DNA from 3 places in the Glutamicibacter sp. 0426 genome. Region 2 is predicted to be linked to each of the others. Evidence: riboswitches for the same ligand, from Rfam matches in the RefSeq annotation. Region 2 holds a riboswitch; each other region holds the start of a gene.
What was found. Region 2 has a riboswitch for thiamine pyrophosphate ahead of thiO (glycine oxidase ThiO). Riboswitches for the same ligand answer to the same signal wherever they lie in the genome.
Positions count from the first base shown of each region.

Region 1: linked by a shared signal. The riboswitch ahead of BKX98_RS00140 (ECF transporter S component) and the one ahead of thiO (glycine oxidase ThiO) in region 2 are both predicted to bind thiamine pyrophosphate.
Region 3: linked by a shared signal. The riboswitch ahead of thiM (hydroxyethylthiazole kinase) and the one ahead of thiO (glycine oxidase ThiO) in region 2 are both predicted to bind thiamine pyrophosphate.

Region 1 is NZ_MPBI01000001.1:26,161-30,666, forward strand. Features, by position in the region: gene BKX98_RS00115 (Na+/H+ antiporter subunit D) at 1-249, shown strand, start outside; gene BKX98_RS00120 (Na+/H+ antiporter subunit E) at 261-887, shown strand; gene BKX98_RS00125 (monovalent cation/H+ antiporter complex subunit F) at 890-1,156, shown strand; gene mnhG (monovalent cation/H(+) antiporter subunit G) at 1,156-1,557, shown strand; gene BKX98_RS00135 (DUF4235 domain-containing protein) at 1,618-1,860, opposite strand; TPP riboswitch at 1,945-2,065, shown strand; gene BKX98_RS00140 (ECF transporter S component) at 2,128-2,736, shown strand; gene BKX98_RS00145 (ATP-binding cassette domain-containing protein) at 2,733-4,506, shown strand, end outside.
Region 2 is NZ_MPBI01000001.1:334,782-350,376, forward strand. Features, by position in the region: gene BKX98_RS01655 (NAD(P)/FAD-dependent oxidoreductase) at 1-1,934, opposite strand, end outside; gene BKX98_RS16955 (VOC family protein) at 2,236-2,925, shown strand; gene BKX98_RS01665 (lysoplasmalogenase) at 2,981-3,700, shown strand; gene BKX98_RS01670 (alpha/beta fold hydrolase) at 3,727-4,485, shown strand; gene BKX98_RS01675 (GNAT family N-acetyltransferase) at 4,608-5,069, shown strand; gene BKX98_RS01680 (OsmC family protein) at 5,074-5,511, shown strand; gene BKX98_RS01685 (mechanosensitive ion channel) at 5,800-7,020, shown strand; gene BKX98_RS01690 (GNAT family N-acetyltransferase) at 7,102-7,611, opposite strand; gene BKX98_RS01695 (DUF4440 domain-containing protein) at 7,648-8,061, opposite strand; TPP riboswitch at 8,141-8,245, shown strand; gene thiO (glycine oxidase ThiO) at 8,243-9,370, shown strand; gene thiS (sulfur carrier protein ThiS) at 9,367-9,612, shown strand; gene BKX98_RS01710 (thiazole synthase) at 9,615-10,436, shown strand; gene BKX98_RS01715 (ThiF family adenylyltransferase) at 10,433-11,578, shown strand; gene BKX98_RS01720 (GNAT family N-acetyltransferase) at 11,639-12,181, shown strand; gene typA (translational GTPase TypA) at 12,329-14,236, shown strand; gene BKX98_RS01730 (hypothetical protein) at 14,217-14,654, shown strand; gene BKX98_RS01735 (helix-turn-helix domain-containing protein) at 14,731-15,240, opposite strand; gene BKX98_RS01740 (hypothetical protein) at 15,367-15,595, opposite strand, start outside.
Region 3 is NZ_MPBI01000003.1:541,147-545,652, forward strand. Features, by position in the region: gene BKX98_RS10825 (uracil-xanthine permease family protein) at 1-272, opposite strand, end outside; gene thiD (bifunctional hydroxymethylpyrimidine kinase/phosphomethylpyrimidine kinase) at 299-1,723, opposite strand; gene thiE (thiamine phosphate synthase) at 1,720-2,361, opposite strand; gene thiM (hydroxyethylthiazole kinase) at 2,354-3,148, opposite strand; TPP riboswitch at 3,138-3,232, opposite strand; gene BKX98_RS10845 (GntR family transcriptional regulator) at 3,267-3,635, opposite strand; gene BKX98_RS10850 (hypothetical protein) at 3,632-4,506, opposite strand, start outside.

The DNA.
Region 1 (4,506 bases), 310 kb from region 2:
GCCGAAGCGACGCAGGTCGCCGACGAGACGCTGACCGGCGGTGCGCAGAACCCGCGCCTGGGCTTGAAGCTGGCCAAGCAGCTGGAAGCCGACTCCTTGCCCTGGGGCATGCGCTATGCCACCGGTTCGCTGGTGCTGGCGGGCATCGCCCTGACCGTCTTTGCCGGGCCGATCTTCGAATTCTGCGAGCGGGTGGCCGCTGAGCTGATCGCCCGTGAACCATATATCAGCTCGATCTTGCCATTCTGATTGGAGGGATGATGCCGAACAAGAACTTTGAACCGCGCGACCAGCGCATCGATGATGCGCTGGATACCTCCGGCGTGCGCCACCGTGCGACACTCAAGCAGGAGTGGCCGCTCCTGCTGCTGCTGCTCTTCGTCTGGGGCGCCCTCTGGCAGGACTTCTCGCTGGCGAACATGATCTTCGGGGCGGTCATTGCGCTGGTGATCGTGAACCTGTTCCCGCTGCCGCCGGTGGTCCTTTCGGGCCGGATCAACCTCTGGTACTGCGTGAAGCTGTTCATCTGGTTCCTCGGGCAGGTAGTCGCGGCCAGCGTCCACGTGGCCTGGCTGGCAATGGTCCGCGGGAAGAACACCCGCAGCGCGATCATCGCCGTCCCGCTGCGCACCGGCTCGGACCTGATCGTGATGACCGTGGGCCACGTGCTCACGCTGATCCCGGGATCCTTCGTGATCGACGTGGACCGCAGCTCGTCGACCCTGTACCTGCACTACATCGACATCCAGTCGCCGGAGGATGTGGAGACGGCACGGGCAGCTATCCGGGACATCGAACGCCGGCTGATCATGGCCATCGGCAGCCGTGACGAGTACGAGGCGATCAAGAGCGAATGCGGACCGGACTTCGCTGCGAGGAAGGGATAAACATGCTGGATATCGTCATCTGGATCTGCGGCATCATGCTCGGGCTGGGTGCCATCGCCTGCCTGATCCGGGTTGCCAAGGGGCCATCAATCCTAGACCGGGTGCTTGCCCTGGACGTGATGCTGCTGATCATCTCCGCCGCCCTGTGCCTGGAGATGGTGCTGCACAAGCACACCGACTACCTGCTGTTCGTGGTTGCCGCGTGCATGCTCGGCTTCATCGGCTCGGTGACCGTCTCACGCTTCGTCTCGGATCAGAGGAATGCCTAATGGAACTCTTCCTCGATATCCTCGTCGCCATCCTACTGATCCTCGGCTGCCTGATGTCCTTGATCGCAGGCATCGGCTTGCTAACCTTCCCGGACATGCTCACCCGCATGCACGCGGCCACCAAGCCGCAGGTGCTCGGCTTCCTGCTGATCTTCGCCGGGTTGGCCATCTACCTGCGCAGCTGGGCGGTCATCCCGGTCCTCGCGTTGGCTTGGGGCATGCAGCTGCTGACAGCGCCGGTTTCCGCCCACATGATCGGCCGTTCCGGCTACCGCACCAAGCACGCGGCCAAGGAAACCCTGTTCTCCGATGAGCTCAGCCTTGTGGTCAACAAGGTCAACGGCGCACCGCCCACCGGAGCAACACCGATGTCCAAGGCCGAAGCGCCAGAGGACAAGTAATGCGAAAAGAGCGGGAGCAGTTCAGCTGAACTGCTCCCGCTCTCGGCTTGCCGCCGAAGCCTATTTGGTGAACTTGGCAACAACCTTGTTGGCGCTGCGGTCGGCCACGGTCTGCATGATCGCTGCCACCAGGGCCGAGACGATCGCGAAGCCCAATGCGCGGCGGAAGGACGCTTCAGCCGCTTCCTCGGTGCCCTTGCGTGGCGCTTTGCTGCCAGTTGCCTTCAACCAAATGAAATCAACCAGCTTGCCACCGAGCATGCCCGCGCCAACGGTGATGCCGGTAGTGACAAGTTTCTGCACTTTATCCATTTTTTCCTCGCGATCAAGCTCGTGACACATCGTTCCTCTGCCCAGCATACCTGCGGTATGGTGGGGGAGCAGTAATTATTCCGACAGGGGAGCGTCAGACTTCTACGAAGTCGCAGGACGCTGAGAGTGCGATGGATCGCAGACCCTCGAACCTGCCCCGGCTAGTACCGGCGAAGGAAGTCGAGCATCTCGGATGCGGATAGGCGCAGCATGCCCTCATTCCGTGCATCCCCCCTCCTTTCCACAGGAGGACCAACAATGAACGAAACAATTTCGAAGCATCGTACCGGCTGGCGTGTCGTCGATATCGTCGTGGCATCGGTGATCGCCGTGGCTTCAGGAGTCATTTTCTGGGCATGGAGTGCCGGCTACGGCCTGTTTTCGCTGGCCTTCGCGGCTTTCCCTCCAGCCACCGCGCTGCTCACCGGCATGTGGCTGTTCCCCGCGGTGCTCGGCGCATTGATTATCCGCAAGCCTGGCGCCGCGATCTACTGCGAGCTGCTGGCCGCCGTGGTTGAAGCGCTGCTCGGCTCGCACTACGGGTTGACCGTGCTGATCTCCGGCCTGGTCCAGGGCCTGGGCGCGGAGCTGGTCTTCGCGGCATTCCGCTACCGCAAGTGGAACCTGGGCGTGGCACTTCTGGCAGGCCTGTTCTCCGGCCTGTTCGCCGGCATTACCGAGGCATACATCCTGGCCTACTACGTCGAGTACACCGCCGGGATGAAGATCTTCCACGTGATCGCCACCGGTGTTTCCGGTCTGGTCATCGCCGGGCTGCTGTCCTGGCTGGCCACGCGCGGACTGGCGAAGACCGGTGCCCTGAGCGCACTGGCGAGCCGGCGTGCACACCTGGAAACCGCAAAATGAGTTCAGTTGCCAATTCCGATGCCGCCTCGCTGACCCAGCGCGGAGCGTCAATCACCGCAACTGGTTTCGGCTGGCAGCACTCGGAGCGGCAGGAACCTGCCATCTCGGGGCTGGATCTGCAGATCCACGCCGGTGAAAAGGTGCTGCTGCTCGGTCCATCCGGTGCCGGCAAGTCGACGTTGCTGCATGCAATGGCCGGGCTGCTGGAAGCCGATGAGGATCAGCAGCTTGCCGGCCAGCTGCTGATTGATGGCAACGATGCGTTCAGCCGGAGCCACCCGGTGGGCTTGATGCAGCAGGACCCGGAAACCCAGGTCGTGCAAAGCAGGGTCGCCGATGATGTGGCCTTCGGAGCGGAGAACCTCGGGATGGATCCGGGCGTGATCCGCCAGCGGATCCCCGAAGTGCTGGACGCGGTCGGATTGGGCGCGCTGTCCTTCGACCACCGCACCCAGCAGCTCTCCGGCGGGCAGAAGCAGCGCTTGGCCCTGGCTGGCATCCTGGCCATGGAACCCGGCCTCATGCTGCTCGATGAACCGACCGCCAACGTGGACCCGCAGAGCATCGGGCCGTTGCGCGATGCGGTGCTGAACGCCGCGAAGCTATCCGGTGCCACGCTGGTTGTGGTTGAGCATCGGCTCGAAGCCTGGGCAGAGCATATGGACCGGGTTATCGTGCTGGAACCGGGCGGGGGAGTCGCGCACGACCTGGATCCGCGTCAGCTGTACACCGAAGAACCCGTGCGCCAGGAGCTGGCTGCCGCCGGGCTATGGGTTCCCGGATATGTTCCGCAGGTGGCACCGGCCGAGAACCTTGCCGGAGCTATGCTGCTGGAAGCGCGGCAGCTGGTCTGCGCCCGCACGGCTACCGCGCCGCATACCCAGGCGGTGGATATGGAAGTGCAGGCGGGCACCGCCACGGTGATTCTCGGCGAGAACGGCGCCGGCAAATCGACGCTGGCCCTGGCCCTGGGCGGTTTGCTGGCCCCGGCCAGCGGTGAGCTGACGGCCACCGCGCAACTGGCCGACGGCCTGGGCAATTCCCCGTTTGCTTGGAAAGCCGGTGCACTGATCGGGCGGATCGGCTCGGTCTTCCAGGAGCCCGAACACCAGTTCGTGACGCAGAGCGTCCGCGAAGAGCTGGCTTTCGCACCCAGCCGTGCGCAGGCGAGCAGCGCCAACGCGCCGAAGTACGACCCGGCCCAGGTCCAGGCGCGCGTCGATGCGTTGCTTGAACGCTTGGGGTTGGCGCATTTGGCTGAGGCGAATCCGTTCACGCTATCCGGCGGAGAGAAGCGCCGGCTGTCCGTGGCCACCGTTTTGGCAGCCTCGCCAGAGGTGCTGATCCTCGACGAGCCGACGTTCGGGCAGGATGCGAACACCTGGCGGGAGCTGGCCGGGTTGCTGGTCGAAGAGCTGCAGCAGGGCACTGCGATCATTGCAGTCACCCACGATGAGCATTTTGCCTCGGTGCTCCAGGCCAACCAGCTGGTGCTCGCTTCCGGCACCCCGGATGCTGATGCCCCGCGCCAAGGGCCGGTGCTCGATGCGCCGGTAGGGCACAGCTGGCTGGCGAAGATCAATCCGCTGGCCAAGCTGGGTGCGGTGGCCGCGGCAACGCTGCCGCTGATCACCACCTTGGATTGGGTCTCGGCACTGGTGATTATCCTGGCGACCGTGGTGTTCTTCCCGCTGGCCGGGCTGAGCCTGCTGAAATTCCTCAAGCGTGCGTGGCCGTTGCTGCTTGCCGGGATCTTCGCGGCCTGGGGCA
Region 2 (15,595 bases):
ACCATGTCGGCCGGGGCGCTCTGCGCTTCGCCGTTCACCGTGAACTCCACGGACTTTTCGGTGATGCGGTCCACCGTGGCGTTGCGGTGGATCTGCACGCCGTGGGCCAGGTTGTCCTTGACCGCGGTCCAGCGGCGCGGCATGGCCAGCGGCAGGCCCAGCTGCTGCTTCTCGTGCACCAAGGTGACCTTGCGGCCGCGTTCGGCGAGGAACTCGGCCAGCTCCAGGCCTACCAGCGAGCCGCCGATCACCACGACGTTCTTGCCCATCGGCAGCCAGTACTTGGTGAACTGGCGGACGAACTCCGGGGACTTGGTCAGCCCGGACAGGCGTCCCAGCTTGCCCATGGTGCTCAGCACCAGGCCGGCCTCGGCGGCGGTGGCGGTACCCAGCATCATGGCGCGCAGGGTGTCGCCGGTCTGCACGTTCGGCAAATCGCCGCCGGGCATGTCGGGCTTCGGGCGCACCGCGCCGGTGGCAACGATGATGTGGTCCGGGTTCAGCGCGCGGATGGTCTCCACGGTGGCAGGGGTGTTCAGCTTGACCGCCACGCGCAGGCGCTTGAGCTCTGACTTCAGCCAGCGCAGCAGGCGCTCGTTGTCCGGGGTGGTCATGGTGGAGAACCACATGGTGCCGCCCAGGCGGTCGGCCTTGTCGATCAGGGTGACGCGGTGCCCGCGTTCGGCCAGCACGCGGGCCGACTCCATGCCCGAAGGTCCGGATCCGACAACCACGATGTGCTTCGAGGCGCTGGCAGGCTTCAGCGGCAGCAAGTTCTCATTGCCCAGCGCCGGGTTCACCGCGCAGAACGGGGTGTCGTCGAAGAAGTTCTCTCCCACGCACAGGTAGCAGTTGATGCATGGGCGGACCTGGTCGAACTTGCCCTCGCGCAGCTTGTTCGGCAGTTCCGGGTCGGCCAGCAGCTGGCGGCCCATGGCGGCGAAGTCGACCTTGTTCTCGGCAATGGCCTTCTCCGAGATTTCCGGAAGCATGCGGCCCACGGCGATGACCGGGATGGAGACGTGCTTCTTGATTTCGGCGGCGTTTTCCAGGTAGGCGCCGACCTTGTTTGGCAGCGGGCCGTCGGTGAAGTTGTCGAACGGGTTGCGGCCCCAGCCGGTGACATGGATGGCATCCGCGCCGGCGGCTTCGAACAGCTTGGAAGCTTCGATGGACTCCTGCAGGCTCAACGCGCCTTCCTGGCCGTATTCCTCGCCGGCCACGCGCACCAAAATCGCCAGCTTGTCGCCGACGCGTTCCTTGACCGCGGAAATGACTTGGCAGGCCAGGCGGGCGCGGTTCTCCAGCGATCCGCCGTACTCGTCGGTGCGCAGGTTGTCGCGCTGGTTCAGGAACACACCCAGGATGTAGCCGTGGGCCACTTGGATCTCGATGGCGTCGGCCCCGCCCTTGGCCACGCGCTCGGCGGCGTCGGCCCAAGAGGTGATCAGCCAGTCGATGTCTTCCTTGGTCATCGTGTGGTAGGTGGTCTGCTTGCCCGCGGTGGCGGCGCCCATCTTGGCGAGCTCTTCCGGGGTGCAATCGGCCAGTGCGTCCAACGAGTAGCGGTAGTCCGGCTCATTCGGGGCGAGGACCGGGCGGTCATTGGCGGTGTCGACTCGGGCCACCTTGCCGTGGTGGGTCGACTGGATGCACAGTTTGGAGCCGGCAGCGTGGATGGCGTCGGCCAGTGCCTTGATGCCGGGGATGAACTTGTCGTCAGACAGTCCCGGTTCCTTCATCGACGCGGCGCCGTAGGGGACGGCGATGGCGCAGGCGCCGGTGATGATCAGGCCGGCGCCGCCAGCGACGCGAGCGGCGTAGTGATCGATTTCGGACTGCTCAATCTCGCCGCCTTCGGACACATTCATGTCCATCGCCGGAAGCACGATGCGGTTCGGGGTGCCCATGGACCCGATCCGGCCTTCTGACATTAGATGGGAAATTCCTTGTTGCTCATGACAACATGGTACCGGTGGAAAACACTCCGATTTGAGTGAGGGTACCAGATTGACTGCGATAAAAGCAGGTAAAATTAATGACTAGCGTAAATACAATCAGTCCACCTAAGTAATCTAATCTTTGGTTCGATCTACTATCGACAGAGAATTACTGAAAAGAATTCTATTTATATTGCCTAAGTCAACGATAATTAATTTCCATATGCGGAGATTAAATGTGCGCCCCAATCCCATTGCAAAGTGATGGGCATCACTGTCGCGGTAGGCTTGAAGCATGTACTGGGAAAATATCGTCTTCGATGCCGAGAACCCGCGGCGGCATGGGGAATTCTGGGAGGCTGCGCTCAAATGCCAGATGCTCACCGATAACCAAGGGGGCTACGAAACACGCTTGCAGTTGCCTGGGGAGCGTTACCTGGATCTGTGTTTCCCAATCGTCCGTGATCCGGATCGTGCCCGGCAGCGCGCGCACCTGATCCTCGGCAGCGGCGCCCCTCCTGCCGAAGACCTTGGTGCGGAGCTGCTGGATGCTCTGGAAACCCGGCTCGACGCCGCAGGAAACGAGTATCTGCTCCGAGCCGACGGCAAGCCGGCAAGTGGCTTGGTGCTCGAAGCCTTCCAACTTGCCTGCGCTGACCCGGCAGGTGATGCAGAATTCTGGAAGCAGCTGCTTGGCTGGGAAATCGTAGCGCGATCCCCGATGGTGCTGGCTGACCCAACCGGCGTGGGCCCGCGTCTGGTTCTCGTCCGCGAAGCGTCGCCCAAGACAGCGGCGAAGAATGCGATCCACCTTGATTTGCGTCTTGAGCAGGCGGAGAGCATGGATGACGCGCTTGCTGCGATCTGCGCATCGGGTGGAGCTGAGCTGGATGGGCCGTGGGAGGGATTGCCATGGCGGGTATTCCAGGACCGCTCAGGAAACGAATTCTGCGTCTTGGCGCCGTCGGCTTCCTCTGATGACTGATCCGGAGACGTCCGGGGTGGCCAGCCGGAAGAATCGATTCTACGCAAGGAAAAACGTGCAGCTGCATCTCGGTACAGAGCACTCCCACGCAATGGTCCCAGGACGGCCACGTCGTGGAATCGTGGTGCTGGCGCTGCTGCTGGCCACTTTGGCTCATTTGCTGGCCCAGCTGTTCTGGCCTTCCGGGTTGCTGGCCAATGCCACGCAGATCCTGCTGATGCCGCTTTTGGCAGGAGCGGTTATCTCCTTCACCACTTCGCCGCGCGGCAGGCTGATCCGGCTGGTGCTGGCAGCGCTGTTCTTCTCCTGGGTCGGTGATGCCCTGCCGCGGTTCATGGATGGAGACCCGGCATTCCTGGCCATGGTGGGCGCGTTCCTGGTCGCGCAGTTCTTCTACATTGGCGCTCTGGCAAGATACTGGAAATCTTCGATACTGCGCCGATGGTGGATGCTGTTTCCCTATCTTGCGGCATTCGCAGTGCTGCTGATCCTTTGCTCACCCGGTGCCGGAGCGCTGCTTGCCCCGGTGATCATCTACGGCTTGGCATTGATGGTGATGGCCATCCTCAGCACTGGGCTGGGACCCGTCGCGGGTTCCGGCGGCGCAATTTTCTTCCTTTCCGATTCCTTGATCGCACTGCGCTCATTTACGGACATTGGCATTCCCGCGATGGGATTCTGGATTATGCTCACCTATGTGGCCGGGCAGGCCATGATCAGCTATGCCGCGAGCCAGCGCGATGCACAGGAGAAAAGCACGACGACATGCAGGTAAACCACCTCAGCAGAATCCCGTTGTTCATGGTGCATGGCAACGGCGTAGACCACCGGATTCTCAAGCCGCTAGAAGCAACGCTGGAGAAAATGCGGATTTTCGACTTGCACTACATCGACTTGCCTGGCTTCGGCACCTGCCCGCCGCTTGAAAATTCCGGTGGCCTGCCAGAACTGGCAAGCTGGTTGGAAGCGCTGATCCGGCAAACCGCGGGCGAGGGAAGATTTGCGCTGCTGGGCAATTCCCTTGGCGCCTTGCTCTGCCAAGAGATGGCCGACAGGTTTCTTGGCCAAGCTCAAGGGCTTTTCCTCCTGGCGCCAGTAGTCTTTCCTGATGCCGCTCGGCGTACCGTGCCAGAGCAGCAGGTGTCAGTAGCAGACCCTCTGCTTCTGGCTGAGCTTGATCCACACCATGCGCAATTATTCTCTGACGTAGCAGTGGTTCAATCACCAGAAGCATGGCGGAAGTTCGCGCAGTGGGTGCTGCCCGGGTTGGACTGCGCGAACTTGCGAGCCATGGCTAAGCTGTCACGGCGGTACTTCCTGGACCCGCTGCCCGTCGAGCGTGGAAACCAGCTGGATATTCCGGTCACGATCGTGTGCGGGAAGCAGGACCATGTCACCGGATACCTGGATCCCGAGCGGCTCGTCCACCGGTATCCCCTGATGAAGCTCTGCGTGCTTGAACCAGCGGGCCATAACGTGCACCTTGAGCAGCCCGAACAGGTCTTGGCCGAATTGCGGGACTGGGCGCAACGTACCGGCGGCCTGCAGGAACGATCTTGATCCGGAAGGAAAGGTCCTATCCGATGACGCGCAACGCTCGATTGGGACTTGAGGAAATGCCGGCATCCGGCTACATTTCGAAGCAGCAACTACGGTTTTGCCTGAGCAAGAAGGAACTTGGCATGGACGAAGCTCTCGTGCTGCGCGAGTTGGCGAGCATTGATGAAGTGCCTGACCTATTGGATATCTGGCGCAGTTCGGTGGAACGCCGGAGGGACTTCCTCTCAGCTGCTGACATTGATGCAGTGGCAATCGCCCTGGAAGCAATCTATAGCCAGTCGGTGACCGTCAGAATCGCCCAGCAAGGCCAGCGCATCATGGGCTTCGCAGCCTGGAGCGATACACGCATTGAGCTGCTCTGGGTGCGGCACAGCGATCGCCACAAGGGTGTGGGCCGTGTTCTGCTGGAAGCAATCGTCGCGCACACTCCCGGCATCAGCGTGCATCTGGATTGCCAGCGACAGCCTGCCATTTCATTCTTTGGCGACTGCGGATTCTTGGCAGTCGACGGAGGTCCAGAACTGGTGCCACAACGGATCACGTTGCGCCACACAGAATCTTTGCCCCGAATCGTGGCACCATAGTTCCATGAGTGAAAATAGCCGTGAAATACGGGAAGTCAGCATCAAACGCGTCGAATCACGCAAGTACCAGGCCACCAGCCTGGAATCCGGCGCCAGCCTGGAATTCGGCCAGGGCGAAGGGCTGCTGACGCCGGTGGAGCTTCTGCTGGCTGCCATTGCCGGGTGCTCAGCGATCGATGTTGATGTGGCGACTACCCGCAGAAGCGAGCCTGAGAACTTCGAAGTCAAGGCGAGCGGCTACAAGGTCTCCGAGGACTCGGCTAGCCGAATGGAAGACATCCGCCTTGGCTTTGATTTGAAGTTCCCCGATACCGAGGAGGGGCGCAAAGCGGCCGGCATGGTTGAACGCATCGTCAAGCTATCCCATGACAAGTACTGCACGGTTTCTCGCACCGTTGAGCTAGGTGCCTCAGTGCAGAGCGAAGTCCTCAACCAGGCCTGATGCATTTCGTGCGGATCCCAGATTGCTAATGGCCAATGGCTGACTCCGCAACAGCTTCCAAGGCAATTCACGGATTCGAGCGCGACACGAATTTCCCAACATTGCGTGAATCAGTTGTCGTTATGGCTTGATTGTTCGAAAAACGTTGAATCCAGTGTGAATGAATCATGCATCCGCAATTCGGGGTATGAAAGTCCATCGATTCAAGCTGGCAGTACGGGTCTTTGCCCTAGTCAGCGGAGAACCTTCATCGTAGGGTCAGATTGTCCCTACGTTGAAGGAGCAGCAATGCAGTCTGAGAACGTTTTAGGCAATATCGACTGGGCGTCGATGCTACAAAAGGTTGGCATCGCGCTAATCATCCTCATCATTACGTGGCTTCTCGCGCGCATCGTTCGGTGGGCTGCCGCCAAATTGGTGACCAGGGTGAAGTTCCTGCAGAAGCAGGGCAATGACGGAGAGCAAATAGGCCAATCTCTGGGCAAGGTTGCGGGACTGATCGTCTGGCTGTTCGGCCTCGTGGCAATCCTGCAAGTATTCGCGCTATCTGAAGTGCTATCGCCGGTGCAGGGCCTGCTCGGCGGCGTCATGGCCTTCATCCCCAACCTCATCGGTGCGGGCTTCATCTTCTTCATCGGCTACGTGATCGCCAATATCGTTCGCCAGCTGCTGAAGACCGGTTTGGGAACTGTCGACTTCAGCGGGCTGGTCCGCAAATTGACCCCAGGCGATGAACCGGTTGACGAAGTCCAGTCTCGCGAGTCCCAAGCGAAGATCGTTGACATCATTGCCAATATCGTCTTCGCCTTGATCCTGCTCGTCGTTGCCATTTCGGCACTGCAGGTCTTGGGCATCGCGGCAATTTCGGACCCTGCCCAGCAGATGCTGCAGCTTGTCTTCACCGCAATACCGCAGGTCATCATGGCCTTGGTGCTCTTGGCCGTCGGTATTCTGATTGCCAAGTTCGTCGGCCAGCTGCTTGAATCAACCCTTCACGGGGTGGGCACCGACTCCGTTGTTGCCCAATGGGGTGTTGTTCCCGAAGGCAAGAGCGCTTCGGGAATCATCGCTGGCATCGTCAAGATTGCCATCGTGCTGTTCTTCGGCGTGATGGCGGCCCAGATGCTGAACTTCCCGGCGATCACCAACATCCTCAATGAAATCCTGGCCTTGGGCGGCAAGATTCTCTTCGGCGCAGCAATTATCGCCGCAGGTTTCGTCATCGCCAACGTCATCGGCCGTTTCTTGGGCGACACCACCGCTTCAAAGATCATCCGCTACACGGCAATCGCGTTGTTCGTGGCAATGGGCTTGAAGTACATGGGTATCGCTGATTCGATCATCAATATGGCCTTCGGTGCAATCGTCATTGGCGCGGCTTTGGCCGCGGCGCTGGCCTTTGGACTTGGTGGCCGCGATGCTGCGGCTCGCACGCTGAAAAAGATCGAGGCCAATCAGGCCACCGACGGCCCGGATTCGACGCCGCCGGCATCAACTCCAGGCATCTAGCCAATATCACTAAACCTGAGGGACAGATAAAAAGTCGCGGAACCCGAAACCGGATTCCGCGACTTTTTGTTGCCCGCCAAGCTACGGCTGCGTGCTCCACGGCAACGGCACTACGTCGGGGACCTGATCAGTCCGCAACCGCGCGTAGGCGTACACGTCAACGCGTTCTCCAGCAACCAGGAACTTACCGCGCTCGACACCCTCGCGCAGGAACCCGTTGCATTCGGCAACACGCTTCGATCCAGGATTGTTCGCCCGAAGACCTAGTTCCAAACGGTACAAACCGAGCTCGCCAAACAGGTGGTTCACCAAAGTAGCCACTGCGCGAGTGGCCAGAGACCTCCCGCGGTAGTCCTGGTTCATCCAATACCAAACCCATGCGTTCTGATTGGCTGGATCGACAGTATCGCAGACCAAACCGACCAGCCGGTCTCGATAGGCGATGGCCAAAGCCTGCTGCCGTTCGCCGGCCTCCATCAGGGCACGCACGTACGATGCGGCCTTTTCCGGAGTGTCGGCATCTCCTTGGCGATCCATATCGGCATTGGAGGAAAAGGCTTCGAAAACAGCTTCGGCATCCGATTGGCGCAGCCTGCGAACCGAGAAATCGTCGTCGACTAATGCGGCCTAGTTCGGTTCTGCAAAAGAAAGCTGCCGCGCAGCGGGCGTGCCCTGATGGAAGAACAGCTGCCAGCGATCCTGCTCATGGATCCACAGCGAACTGCGCTCGCTGGCGGATCCCGATAGCAACCTCCAGCGCAGAAGCACCGCTTGATCGGCAACCTGGATTGCCACGGGGCTGCCGACTTCCCGAGATCCGGAATCCCGTTCCGGCTCCTGGGCCAGCTGGGCAATGATCGACTCGCGATCGTAGACACGGCCGCTGGCACCCACTTCGGAGAACTGCGGATGCAAGTACCGTTCCAATTGCCTTCGGCTATGGCGCTGGCTGGTTTCCAAGAGCTCCTGCTCCAACGAAATGATCGTGTTGGACAACGCAGATCCCTGGGGAAGCACGCGGGGGAAGTCATGAGATGCCATGTCAACTAGTACATCACAGAAGATGACGGAGCTGCGGTTGCTCCAGTTCGACTTTATGAGCTGGATCATGCCTATAATCGCAGTACTCCGCGGGAGCCTGAATCGACCAGGCTGAGAGGGCACCGAGCCGACCGCTACACCTGATGCGGGTCATGCCGCCGTAGGAAGGATGCGTGCTCTCGTGCATGTGAATATTGTTGGCGCCGGAATCATCGGCCTGTCAGTTGCGTTCGAACTGGAATCACGGGGACATACTGCCACCCTCATCGATCCAGCACCAGGCCAAGGTGCAAGCTACGCGGCAGCCGGAATGCTGGCCCCGGCAGCTGAAACGGTCTGGGGCCATGGCCCGCTTCACGAGCTGCTTGCCGCCTCGAATGCCGCCTATCCAAAGTTCATTGAGCGCATCGAATCCGTGACCGGGCAACGCCCGGACTACCTGCAGAACTCAACCCTCGTCGTCGCGGCCGAACCGGCTGACCGCGAAGCCCTGCATGAGCTGGCCGAACTGCAAGCCTCCCTCGGCCTGTCAGCGGAAAAGCTCTTGCCCAGCCAAGCCCGCAAACTCGAACCAGCCTTGGCCGCGAATATAGCAGGCGCAGTCCTATGCCAAGATGACCACCAAGTCGACCCACGGTCAGTCGTCAAAATCCTGCTTGATCACCTGCGTGGCCGCCTGATCGAGGAGCGGGCGCAGGCGCTGGTGGGCGACGGGAGCCGAACCAACGCGGTACGCACCGCATCGGGCAAGATCCTCGAAGCGGATCAAACCATCGTGGCCACCGGACTGGGCACCATTGACGGCCTGGACCGGGTGCCGGTGCGCCCCGTCTACGGAGATATTCTCCGGATCCAGGGGCCAGCCGGTCCGCCATTGATCACCCGGACCATCCGCGGCATCGTGCACCGGGAGCCGGTGTATCTCGTGCCGAGAAAGGACGGCAGCCTCGTGCTCGGAGCCAGCGTCCGGGAAGACCGCCAGCCTGCAGTGAACATCGGAGCCATGCATTTGCTGCTGGACAATGCGCGAAAGCTCATACCCGGCATCAGCGACTGCACGCTGAACGAGGCAACTGCCCGGGCCCGTCCCGCCACTCCCGATGACCGTCCGCTGCTGGGGCGCATTGACCCGGGCCTGGTGCTTAGCACCGGATACTCCCGGCACGGAGTGCTGCTGGCTCCGCTGGGCGCAACACTCACCGCTGATCTCATTCACGGCTCTGAAACCCATCCGTTGCATCAGGCTGTGAATCCACACCGCTTCGCCACAGCAACCCAGACCACCCACCGAACGGAGCAGCACCCATGAAAAGCATTGGCATCAAGTTCAATTCCCGGGAACTGAACCTGGACGAAGGAATCACCCTTCGCGAATTCATCAGCATGCAGATCGGCAAGGATCTGGATAGCAACTCGGCGGCCGTGGACGGCAGCAAGCTTGGAATAGCCGCCGCGGTCAATGGCGCTGTCATCCCGCGCAGCGCCTGGAACAGCTACACGCTGGCCGAAGGGCACAGCATCGAACTCGTTACCGCAGCCCAGGGAGGCTAGGCGTGGACACGCAAAACATCACCGAACTGGACATCAACAGCGATCCATTCCAGGTTGCAGGACGCACCTTGTCTTCGCGCTTGATCCTCGGCACCGGGGGAGCGAGTTCGCTGACCACCCTGGAAAGCGCATTGCAGGCCTCTGGAACCGAACTGACTACCGTGGCCATCCGACACTTTTCGGCGGCAGGCGAGTCCAACGTGTATGACTTGCTGCAGCGCAACAACGTGATTGCGCTGCCGAATACCGCTGGATGCTTCACCGCCCGCGACGCGATCCTCACCGCGCACCTGGCCCGCGAAGCGCTGGAAACGAACTGGATCAAGCTCGAAGTGATTGCGGACGAGCACACGTTGCTGCCTGATCCGCTGGAGCTGCACGCTGCCACCGAACAGCTGGTCGCCGACGGATTCCAGGTCTTTGCCTACACCAACGATGATCCTGCCCTTGCCCAGCGCCTCCAGGACGCCGGTGTTGCGGCCATCATGCCAGCCGGCGCACCAATCGGATCCGGCCTGGGCATCTTGAACCCGCACAATATTTCCACCATCGTCTCCCGGGCCCAGGTGCCGGTCATCCTGGACGCCGGAGTCGGCACCGCCTCTGACGCCGCCCTGGCCATGGAGCTCGGCTGCGATGCCGTGCTGCTGGCCAGTGCGGTGACCCGGGCGCACAACGCGCCGCTGATGGCGATGGCCATGAAGGATGCGGTGCGTGCAGGACGAGCCGCACGGCTCGCGGGCCGGATCCCGCGCCGCGACACCGCCCTGGCATCCTCGCCCACCGAAGGCATGATGCAGACCCTGGTCGGTGACTTCTCGTGAACCAGCCAGCATTGGTAGCCCCGGGGCCGGAGCTGGCACCGGAAGAATTGGCGCGTTATTCCCGGCATCTGTCGCTTCCCGGCGTCGGCGAAGAAGGGCAACGCAGGATCGCCAATGCCAAGGTGCTGGTAATCGGAGCCGGGGGACTGGGCAGCCCCATTGCCAGCTACCTGGTCGCCGCGGGGATCGGCACCCTCGGGGTCGTGGACCACGACACGGTTGAACTGTCCAACCTGCAACGCCAAACCATGCACAGGCAACAGGACGTAGGCCGCTTGAAGGTGGAATCGGTCCGCCGGATGGCCCACGAGCAGAACCGGAATGTCCGGGTTATCGCCGTGGATGGCAAACTGGATGAGACCAACGCAGTGGCACTTTTCAGCGACTACGACCTGGTCATCGACGGCAGCGACAACTTCGCCACGCGCTACCTGTCCAACGACGCCGCAGAAATCACCGGCACCCCACTGGTCTGGGGGACGCTGTTCCAATTCTCCGGGCAGGTGTCCGTCTTCGACCCGCGCACCGGTCCGATGCTGCGCGACCTTTTCCCTGAAATCCCCGATGCGGACTCCGTGCCCAGCTGCGCCGAGGGCGGGGTCTTTGGCGCCCTGTGCGGCGTCATCGGCTCGGTGATGTGCACCGAGGCCCTGAAGCTCATCACTGGAATCGGCACCACGCTCAGCGGAAAACTTTGGCTCTACGATGCACGGGAAGCCAGTGTGCGAACACTCGACTTTGCCAGGGACCCGCAACGCGAACCGGTGAGCCGGCTGGCCGAGTACCAGCCAGCGTCCTGCGCTGTCGATGGGCATGTTCCGGAAATTTCCGTTGAGCAACTGGCGGACCTTGAAGCGGAGGAACCGGTGCTGCTGGTGGATGTGCGTGAAGCCTGGGAACGCGAGATCATTGCGATCCCGCACAGCCAGCCCCTCCCGCTCGCGCAACTGGAAGAACAAGGACTGGGAGGGCTCGCGCAGGGTGCCTCGGCGATCGTGTTCGTCTGCAAAACGGGTGTCCGTTCACAGCAGGCGGCGCGGATTGCCAGGCCGGATCTGCAGCCAGCCGTCCAGGTGTACAGCCTCAGCGGCGGCACCGTGGAATGGGCCAGGCAGGTTCAGGGGCAGCAGGTGGCCTACTAGCGCCCGGCCTTGCAGTGCCTGCGCTTCTTGGAGCCGGCCCAGCTCTGGCATACTTGCGCCATGGCTATGGGAATTGCGCTGGAGATCCGTGAATTGGAAATCGGCGACGAACAGCAGGCAATCGATGCCCATCATTTGATGCTTGGCGATGATTTCGAGTTCTTGCCCACCTGGACTTCCGCTGAGGCTTGGGAGGACTATGCCTACCGGATGAAGGCAGGGCGCCGTGGCGAGCACATCCCCGAAGGATGGGTTCGCTCGGCGCTGTTTGCCGCCTTCGACGACGGGGAACTGGTGGGCCGTGTATCTGTGAGGTATGAGCTCAACGAGGGCCTGCTTCATTACGGCGGGCATATCGGCTATGGTGTAGTTCCCGAGTATCGTCGCCGTGGTGTGGCACAGCAACTGTGCAGATTCGGATTGCAGGAACTGCGCGAATCAGGAATTGAGCGCGCACTGGTTACCTGTGCTTCCGATAACATCGGTTCAAGATCGACCATTGAAAAATGCGGCGGATTGCTGGACGCCAAGCTTCCGGAAATTGAAGCCAGCCATGGCGCCGGCACGCTGCGTTTTTGGATACCTACCCAGTCGATCCGCTGAATTTCTCGCGACCGGTACATGAAATTCCTGTATGTTCTGACACAGATCAACAGACTATTAGTCTCGAGAGCGTAAACTGGATTGTTGGGTCGACTTTGGCCCCGACTCCACAGACCCAATTTCTCGAGCGGAAGTGAGCCTTCACGCATGTCAGCAAACACCATTACTCGCGATGAACTTCGCAATGTAGCCATTGTGGCGCACGTTGACCACGGCAAGACCACCCTGGTCAACGCCATGCTCCAGCAGACCGGCGCATTCGACAGCCATGGTGAAACCGAAGACCGCGTGATGGACTCAGGTGAGCTGGAACGCGAGAAGGGCATCACCATTCTTGCCAAGAACACCACCGTGTTCTACAGCGGCCCAGCGGCCGAGGGCAAGAAGATGACCATGAACATCATCGACACCCCGGGCCACGCCGACTTCGGTGGCGAGGTTGAACGCGGCCTGTCCATGGTCGACGGCGTTGTCCTGCTCGTCGACGCATCCGAGGGTCCGCTGCCGCAGACCCGCTTCGTGCTGCGCAAGGCGCTTGGCGCCAACCTGCCAGTGATCATCGTGGTCAACAAGACCGACCGCGCCGATGCCCGCATCGACGGCGTCGTCTCCGACTCCATGGATCTGCTGCTCGGCCTGGCTTCCGACCTGGCTGACGAAGCTCCGGACCTGGATCTGGATGCCATCTTGAACGTTCCCGTGGTCTTCGCTTCGGGCAAGGCCGGCTACGCATCGATGAACCAGCCAGTTGACGGCACACTGCCTGACAACGAAGATCTTGAGCCGCTGTTCGAGACCATCATCAAGCACGTTCCTGCGCCGACCTATACCGAGGGTGAAGTCCTGCAGGCCCACGTCACCAACCTTGACGCTTCGCCATTCCTCGGCCGTCTTGCACTGCTGCGCATGATCAACGGCACCCTGCGCAAGGGCCAGCAGGTCAACTGGGCACGCCAGGACGGCACCATGAAGCAGGTCAAGATCACCGAACTGCTGGCCACCCAGGGCCTGACCCGCGTTCCAGCTGAAGAAGCCGGACCGGGCGAGATCGTTGCAGTCGCCGGTATCGAAGACATCATGATCGGCGAAACCCTCACCGACCTGGAGAACCCTAAGCCGCTGCCGCTGATCACCGTTGATCCACCTGCGATCTCCATGACCATCGGCATCAACACCTCGCCACTGGCTGGCAAGGTCAAGGGCGCCAAGGTCACCGCACGCCAGGTCAAGGATCGCCTGGACAAGGAACTGATCGGCAACGTTTCGCTGAACATCCTGCCAACCGAGCGTCCAGACGCTTGGGAAGTCCAGGGTCGTGGCGAACTGGCACTGGCCATCCTCGTTGAGCAGATGCGCCGCGAAGGCTTCGAGCTGACCGTTGGCAAGCCGCAGGTTGTCACCAAGATGATCGACGGCAAGGTCCACGAGCCAATGGAGCGCATGACCATTGACGTGCCGGAAGAGTACCTGGGCGCTATCACCCAGCTGATGGCATCGCGCAAGGGCCGCATGACCGACATGGCCAACCACGGTACCGGCTGGGTTCGCATGGAATTCATGGTTCCAGCACGTGGCCTGATCGGCTTCCGCACCCGATTCATGACCGAAACCCGTGGTGCCGGCATTGCCGCTTCGCTGGCCGAAGGCTACGAGCCGTGGGCAGGCGCCATCGAGTACCGCATCAACGGCTCGATCGTGGCCGACCGTGCCGGCGTGGTGACTCCATTCGCGATGATCAACCTGCAGGAACGCATGAGCTTCTTCGTGAAGCCAACCGAAGAGGTCTACGAGGGCATGATCGTGGGCGAGAACTCGCGCGCCGATGACATGGACGTGAATATCACCAAGGAAAAGAAGCTCACCAACATGCGTGCAGCTTCCTCGGATTCCTTCGAGAACCTGACCCCGCCACGCACCCTGACCCTGGAAGAGTCGCTTGAATTCGCTCGCGAAGACGAGTGCGTTGAGGTCACCCCGGAAGCAATCCGCATCCGCAAGGTGCTGCTGAACGCCAACGACCGTGCCAAGGCCAGCCGTGCACGCGCACGCTCCTAATAATCGCAATTCCCTCGGAGGCAACTTCTCCGCGCTGTGGCGCGGTGCGGTTGCCGCCGTGGCTGCAGGATTGTTCGGCACGGCAATCCACGCCTCCATCAGCTATATCGGCAACGATTTCCCGCTGGTTTGGGGCGTGCTTGTTGCCTGGCTCCTGCTCGGAGTACTGGTGTACTGGGCTGCGGTTTCCTCCGCGAAGCTGTGGGCCGGTGCGGTGGCGTTCATCGGATGCTATGTGACTGTTGGCCTGATTTCCTATGTGGGCGACGACCAGCTGATCTTGGGCATGCAGTACTACGAGTACCTGCCCGGACCGGCGTTGGCCTCTGCACTGTGGATGTACGGAATGGTCATTCCATCGGTGATTGCCTTGCTGTGCTCCTTGCGGGTGTTGCGCAAGCAGCAACGGCAGAATTGAAAAACAGTAGGAGTTCTTCCCCAACGGGAGGAACTCCTACTGTTTTTAATAAGGTTTTGGGGAAGCGGTGACCGGCCTACTGGCCGTCACGCGCATTGCCGGTGATATCCAGATGGTGGGCCAAGAACAGCGAGGTGGCCACGCCATCGGGATCCGGGTCGCGTACTGCGTAGTCCTCGATAACCGCGCGCAGCCGGCTCATCAGTTCCTTCTGGTTTTCTTCATTGAGTTTCAGACCCAAGCGGATGACCTGTATTTCCTGCGGATCAAGTCCCTCGATTTCCTGCAGGAAGGTGTCCACGAGCATCGGAGCCGCGTCGGGAATGCGGGTGCCCCAGGACTGCTTGGTGCTTCGATAGGGCACTTCTTTGGCACCGCGGTTGCCTCGGCGCGGTTCTTCCGCGGCGAGGTAGCCGTTGCTGACGAGGGTGCGCACGTGATGCAAGGACGTGGCGGGATTCAAATCCAGAATGTCCGCAATTTCCTTGTTCGTGCGTGACTCATGGAGGCACAAGCGCAAGATGCGAAGCCTCAGCGGGGAGCTGAGGGCTCGTGCTCGCGATTGGACAAGTTTATCGGAGGGCATGAAAACAGCATACGCGAAAAGTGTTAAGTGATTGGAAGATTCAAATCGCATGTCTTCCCAAGCCGGATCAAGGGAGCTGCGACCCGGATAAGTGGCATCGTGAAAATCTTGCGGCTTGCCAGGACGCTATTCGCTGCGCGGGACGCGGGGCCTGCGGCGCGCCGGAGCCTGCGGTACCCGCTTGGCGTGGGTGATCGCCGCGCGGGGGATGCGTACCAGCTCGGTGCGGGTCTGGATGCTCACCGATTCCTCGGTCACTTCCCTCAGCTCTCCCAACGCGTCGGAAAAATGTCCGCCGGCCTGGCCCTCGGCCAATCGGTAGCGGACAACTAGCCGTTCACCGGGCGTCACATCA
Region 3 (4,506 bases), on a different contig from region 2:
ACCGGGGCGATCAGGGCAAAGGAGGAACCCAGGTAGCTGGGCACCTTGTTCCTGGTCATCAGCAGGAAGATGATGGTGGCCAAGCCGGTGAACAGCAAGGTGGTGGTGACCGGGAATCCGGTCAGCGTCGGAACCAGGATGGTGGCGCCGAACATCGCCAGGATGTGCTGGGCGCCGATGGAAACGGTCTGCGGCCAATGCAGCCGCTCATCCGGGGCAACTACCTCGCCTTCGGTGATGGTCTTGCCGTTGCCGTGGATGCTCCAACTCATGATTCCTCTTCCCGGCCCTGCGGGTTTCAGGCCGTAGAGAATTCTACTCGGTTCTCGTGGGCCTGCGCGAAGAACGCCAGCTCGTGCTCGCTGGAACGCAGGAACGCCTGGCGCATTTTCTCGCGCAGCGCCGGGTCGGCCAGCGTCCACGCGGTGCGCACCATCTCGATCGCCTGGGCGGTGGCCTCGTCGAATTCCGGGGAGGAATAGGTCTCCAGCCAGTCGCCGTAGGGGTGCCCGGCATGGTTGGCCGCCGCCAGCCGCTTGCCGATGTCCTGGTAGAGCCAGTAGCACGGCAGGATTGCGGCGATCAGCTCCGCATAGCTCCCGGTGCAGGAGGACAGGTGGTTCACGTAGTTCAGCGTGGTCGCCGAAGGGTTCGCCAGCCCTTCCACCAGGTGGCTGCGGTGCAGCTGCAGCTCGCCCTCGAGGATCTGGCCGGCGCCCTTGGCCCAGAAGCGCTGCGCATCCAGGTCCGGGGCCAGCGCGCTGGCCTGCGCCAGCACCTGGGCGTAGCGCTGCAGGTACAGGGCGTCCTGGGCCAGGTAGTACTCGAACTTCTCGCGTTCCAGGCTGCCGTCGGCCAGCTGCATGATGAACGCCAGCTCGTCGATGCCCGCACGCAGGCCCGCGATGTCCTCCCACCAGCCGGCCATCGGATCAGCGCCGGCGAAGAACCCGGCGAAGTGGTTGACCGGGCCGTGCCCGCTGCCCACCTGCAGCTGGTCGGCCGCCGCAATTGCCGCCGACAGATACGCCTTGGACTGCTCCAACGCGGCGGTCCAGTCTCCGGTGGCCGCGAAGCGGGTGGCCAGGGCGCTGGAGAGGGTGCAGCCGGTGCCGTGGGTGTTCTTGGTGGCATGGCGCGCACCGTGCAGCTCGCAGAGCACCCCGTCCGCTGCTACCAGCGCGTCGGGGCAGTCCGCCCCGGCCAGATGCCCGCCCTTGGCCAGCACCAGGGCCTCGTGATTGGCCGCCAGGCGCTGGGCCTGGCGCAGCACCTCGTCCCATGATGCGGCTACCGGCTCGCGCAGCAGGCTGGCCAGTTCCAGCAGGTTCGGGGTGATCACCGTGGCCCGGTCCAGCAGCGAATCGAGCGCCGCTTCGCCATCCAGCAGGCGGTCCCCGCTGGTGGCCACCATGACCGGGTCCAGGACTACCGGAGCATCCACGGTGTCCAGCCAGCCGGTGACTGCGCGGATCACCTCGGCGTTGGCGAGCATCCCGATCTTGATTGCATCGATGCGGATATCCGCGCTGATGGCTTCAAGCTGGGCGAGGACGAAATCGCCGCTGATCGCCTGCACCCCGGACACCCCATGGGTGTTCTGCGCGGTCAAGGCGGTGATCACGCACATTCCGTAGCCGCCGTTGGCGGCAATGGCCTTCAGATCCGCCTGGATTCCGGCGCCACCGGAAGGATCGGATCCTGCAATGGACAAGATGTTCATTTGGCGGCCTCCCATGCCGAAACGAGCTGCGCGCTGGCCTGCTGCGGATCCTCTGCATTGCAGATGGCGCGGACCACTGCCATGCCCGCTCCGCCGCCGGCACGGATGGCTGCCGCGTCCTCGTGGGTAATGGCGCCGATTGCCACGCAGGGCAGCGAGGCCAGCGTCGTGGCACGCGCAAAGCCGTCGAGGCCCAGGGGAGTGGGATGGTCCTTCTTCGTCGGGGTGGCGCGGACGGCCCCCACACCGAGATAGTCGATGACCGCGGCGTCCTTGTTCGCCTGGGACAGTTGCTCATCGCTGGAAGCGCTCAGTCCGATGACGCCTTCGCCGATGATCTGCCGGGCCAACTGCACCGGCACATCCTTCTGCCCGATATGGATGCCGTTCACGGCTGCACCGGCAGCCCGCGCCGCGAGGTAGACGTCGATGCGGTCATTGATCAGCAACTGGGCCTTGCCCTCGGTGAGCTTGGCGGCCGCGCAGGCCAGCTCGAAGAATTCCCGGGCGGTTTCATCCTTGGCGCGCAGCTGGATCCACTGGATTCCTCCGGCGACGGCGCCTTCGATCACTTCCAGGGTGCTGCGCGGGGTGCAGCTGGCAGTATTGGCTACCAGGTAGGCTCCGTAATCATGCATGGTTCAGTTCCTCGTGCTTCAAAGTCTTAAGTTCTTCTGGATCGGTTGCGGACAGCGCATCAATGAATGCGACGGCGAAGCTGCCCGGACCTGTGCTGTTCTCCAGGGCCTTTTCAGCGGCCAGCCCGTAGAAGCCGTGGGCCGCGATGGCGGCCTCGAACGGGTCATCGTGGACCGCAATCATGCCGGCGCAGAACGCGCCCAACGCGCAGCCGCCGCCGGTGATCCGCGTCAAGCCGATGCCGTTGGTGTGCACCAGGACTGTCCGCGCGGCATCGATGATGGCATCGGACTGGCCGGAAATGGCCACCACGCAGTCATGCTGCTGGGCCAGATCGCGTCCAGCCGCCAAGGCGGCAGAGACGTCATCCAAGGCATCGACACCGCGTGAAGCCGATTGCCGTCCGGCCAGTGCCAGGATTTCCGAGGCGTTGCCGCGAATCAGGGCCGGGCGTTGCCTGGCAATGCGCCGCGCAAAATCCGTGCGCACCGGCAGGGCGCCGACCGCTACCGGATCAAGGATCCACGGGGTGCCTGCTGCGCTCGCCGATTGCACGGCTTCTTCCATGGCGGCCAGCTGCTCGGTGCTCGGAGTTCCCAGATTCACCAAGACGGCGGAAGCCGCCTTTGCGAAGGGGCCGGCCTCTCTGGGCAGATCCGTCATGGCCGGGGACGCGCCGGATGCCAGCAGGACATTGGCGGTGAAATTTGCTACGACGGTGTTGGTCAGGCAGAAAACCAAAGGTGATTGTTGCCGGTATTCTTGGGCAACTGCATGCAAAGCCATGCGACATCCCTCCGCTAGCGTGAACTAGATCAGGTTCAACGGGTCTCATCTCAGTCGGTTGTTCCGACACCCCGTGTCACTGCCATAGAGCGTACGCACAAGCGGTTCCAAGGACAAGTTACTTACGCTCGCGCCGCGCCACCAAGGCCTTGAGCGTGGCCGCATCGACCTGCTGGGCGGCTGCCAGCGCCCAGAGGTGATCCACCGCGGCCAGCAGGTCTTCGCTGGCATCCACCGGCCGAAGCCGTTCGTTGACCACTGTGCCGGCCCGCCGCCGGGAGGTGATCAGACCTTCGGCTTCCAGTTCCTTGTAGGCACGCGCTACCGTTCCGGCAGCAACGCCGAGGTCGGTGGCCAGTGCGCGCACGGTGGGCAGCTTGCTGCCTGCGGGCAATTCTCCCAGGGTGATCAGCGAGGCGATCTGCAAGCGGATCTGCTCGTAGGGTGCAGTGGCCGCCGCGAGGTCGACACTGATTTGTGTGCTCATGATGCTGCTGTCGGCTGCTGTGCACGCACCATCGCGGTACCAGGACGCTCCAGGAAAATCACCGCTGGGACAACGAAGACCAGAAGTGCAAACAGCCCCAGGCCTGCAGGGAAGCCGTAGCCAATCAGCAGCATGGCAAGCACAGCGCTGGTGGCAACGCGCATCGACCGCAGCTCCAGAACCCGCCGATACCAGATTTCTTCAGCTGGCGAGACGGCCCAGGGAATAGTCGCCCGGCGGCAGGACCAGATGAAGCCCATATGCGCCGCCGCAAGCAGCAGCAACAGCCCGATGACTAGTCCCCGGTTCGGAGGAGCGAACCCCCACAGCGTCTCCAGCGGTGGATCCAATAGCAGGTAAGCGCAGATGGCAACCAGCAAGCCAGCGGCGATGTAGGACCACAAGGGCAGGGGTGCATGATGCTTTGGTGCTGCACTCGCCTGCCGAGCCACCTTGCTGGCGTAGCCCAGATACAGCGTATTGAGCACGATGTAGAGCAATGCCGCACCGGCAAAGAGCACCAGGATCCACGTAGTTCGTTCATTGGTCGGCATCCGGAATTCCTCATCCACGGGCAGGAATGACCAGCCGATGGCAACGGCGAGCAATGCAAGGGTAGCCGTGGTGTATTGCAATGCGAAGAGCTGATCTCGCAAGCGCGAGAAGGCGGTCCGTTCCCTGGTGGTGGAGTGAGCCGAGAATGTGGTGCGCGGACCCCAGAAGAACAGCGTAAGAGCCACCGCAAGGGCGCCATAGTTCAATAACTCGTACGGTCCACCGGTTGAATAGCCTTGCGAGTAATTGGCCACCGATACGCAAAATGCCAGCAGCACGATACCGGTATTGCGCAGCAACCGGTTGAGCCATACCG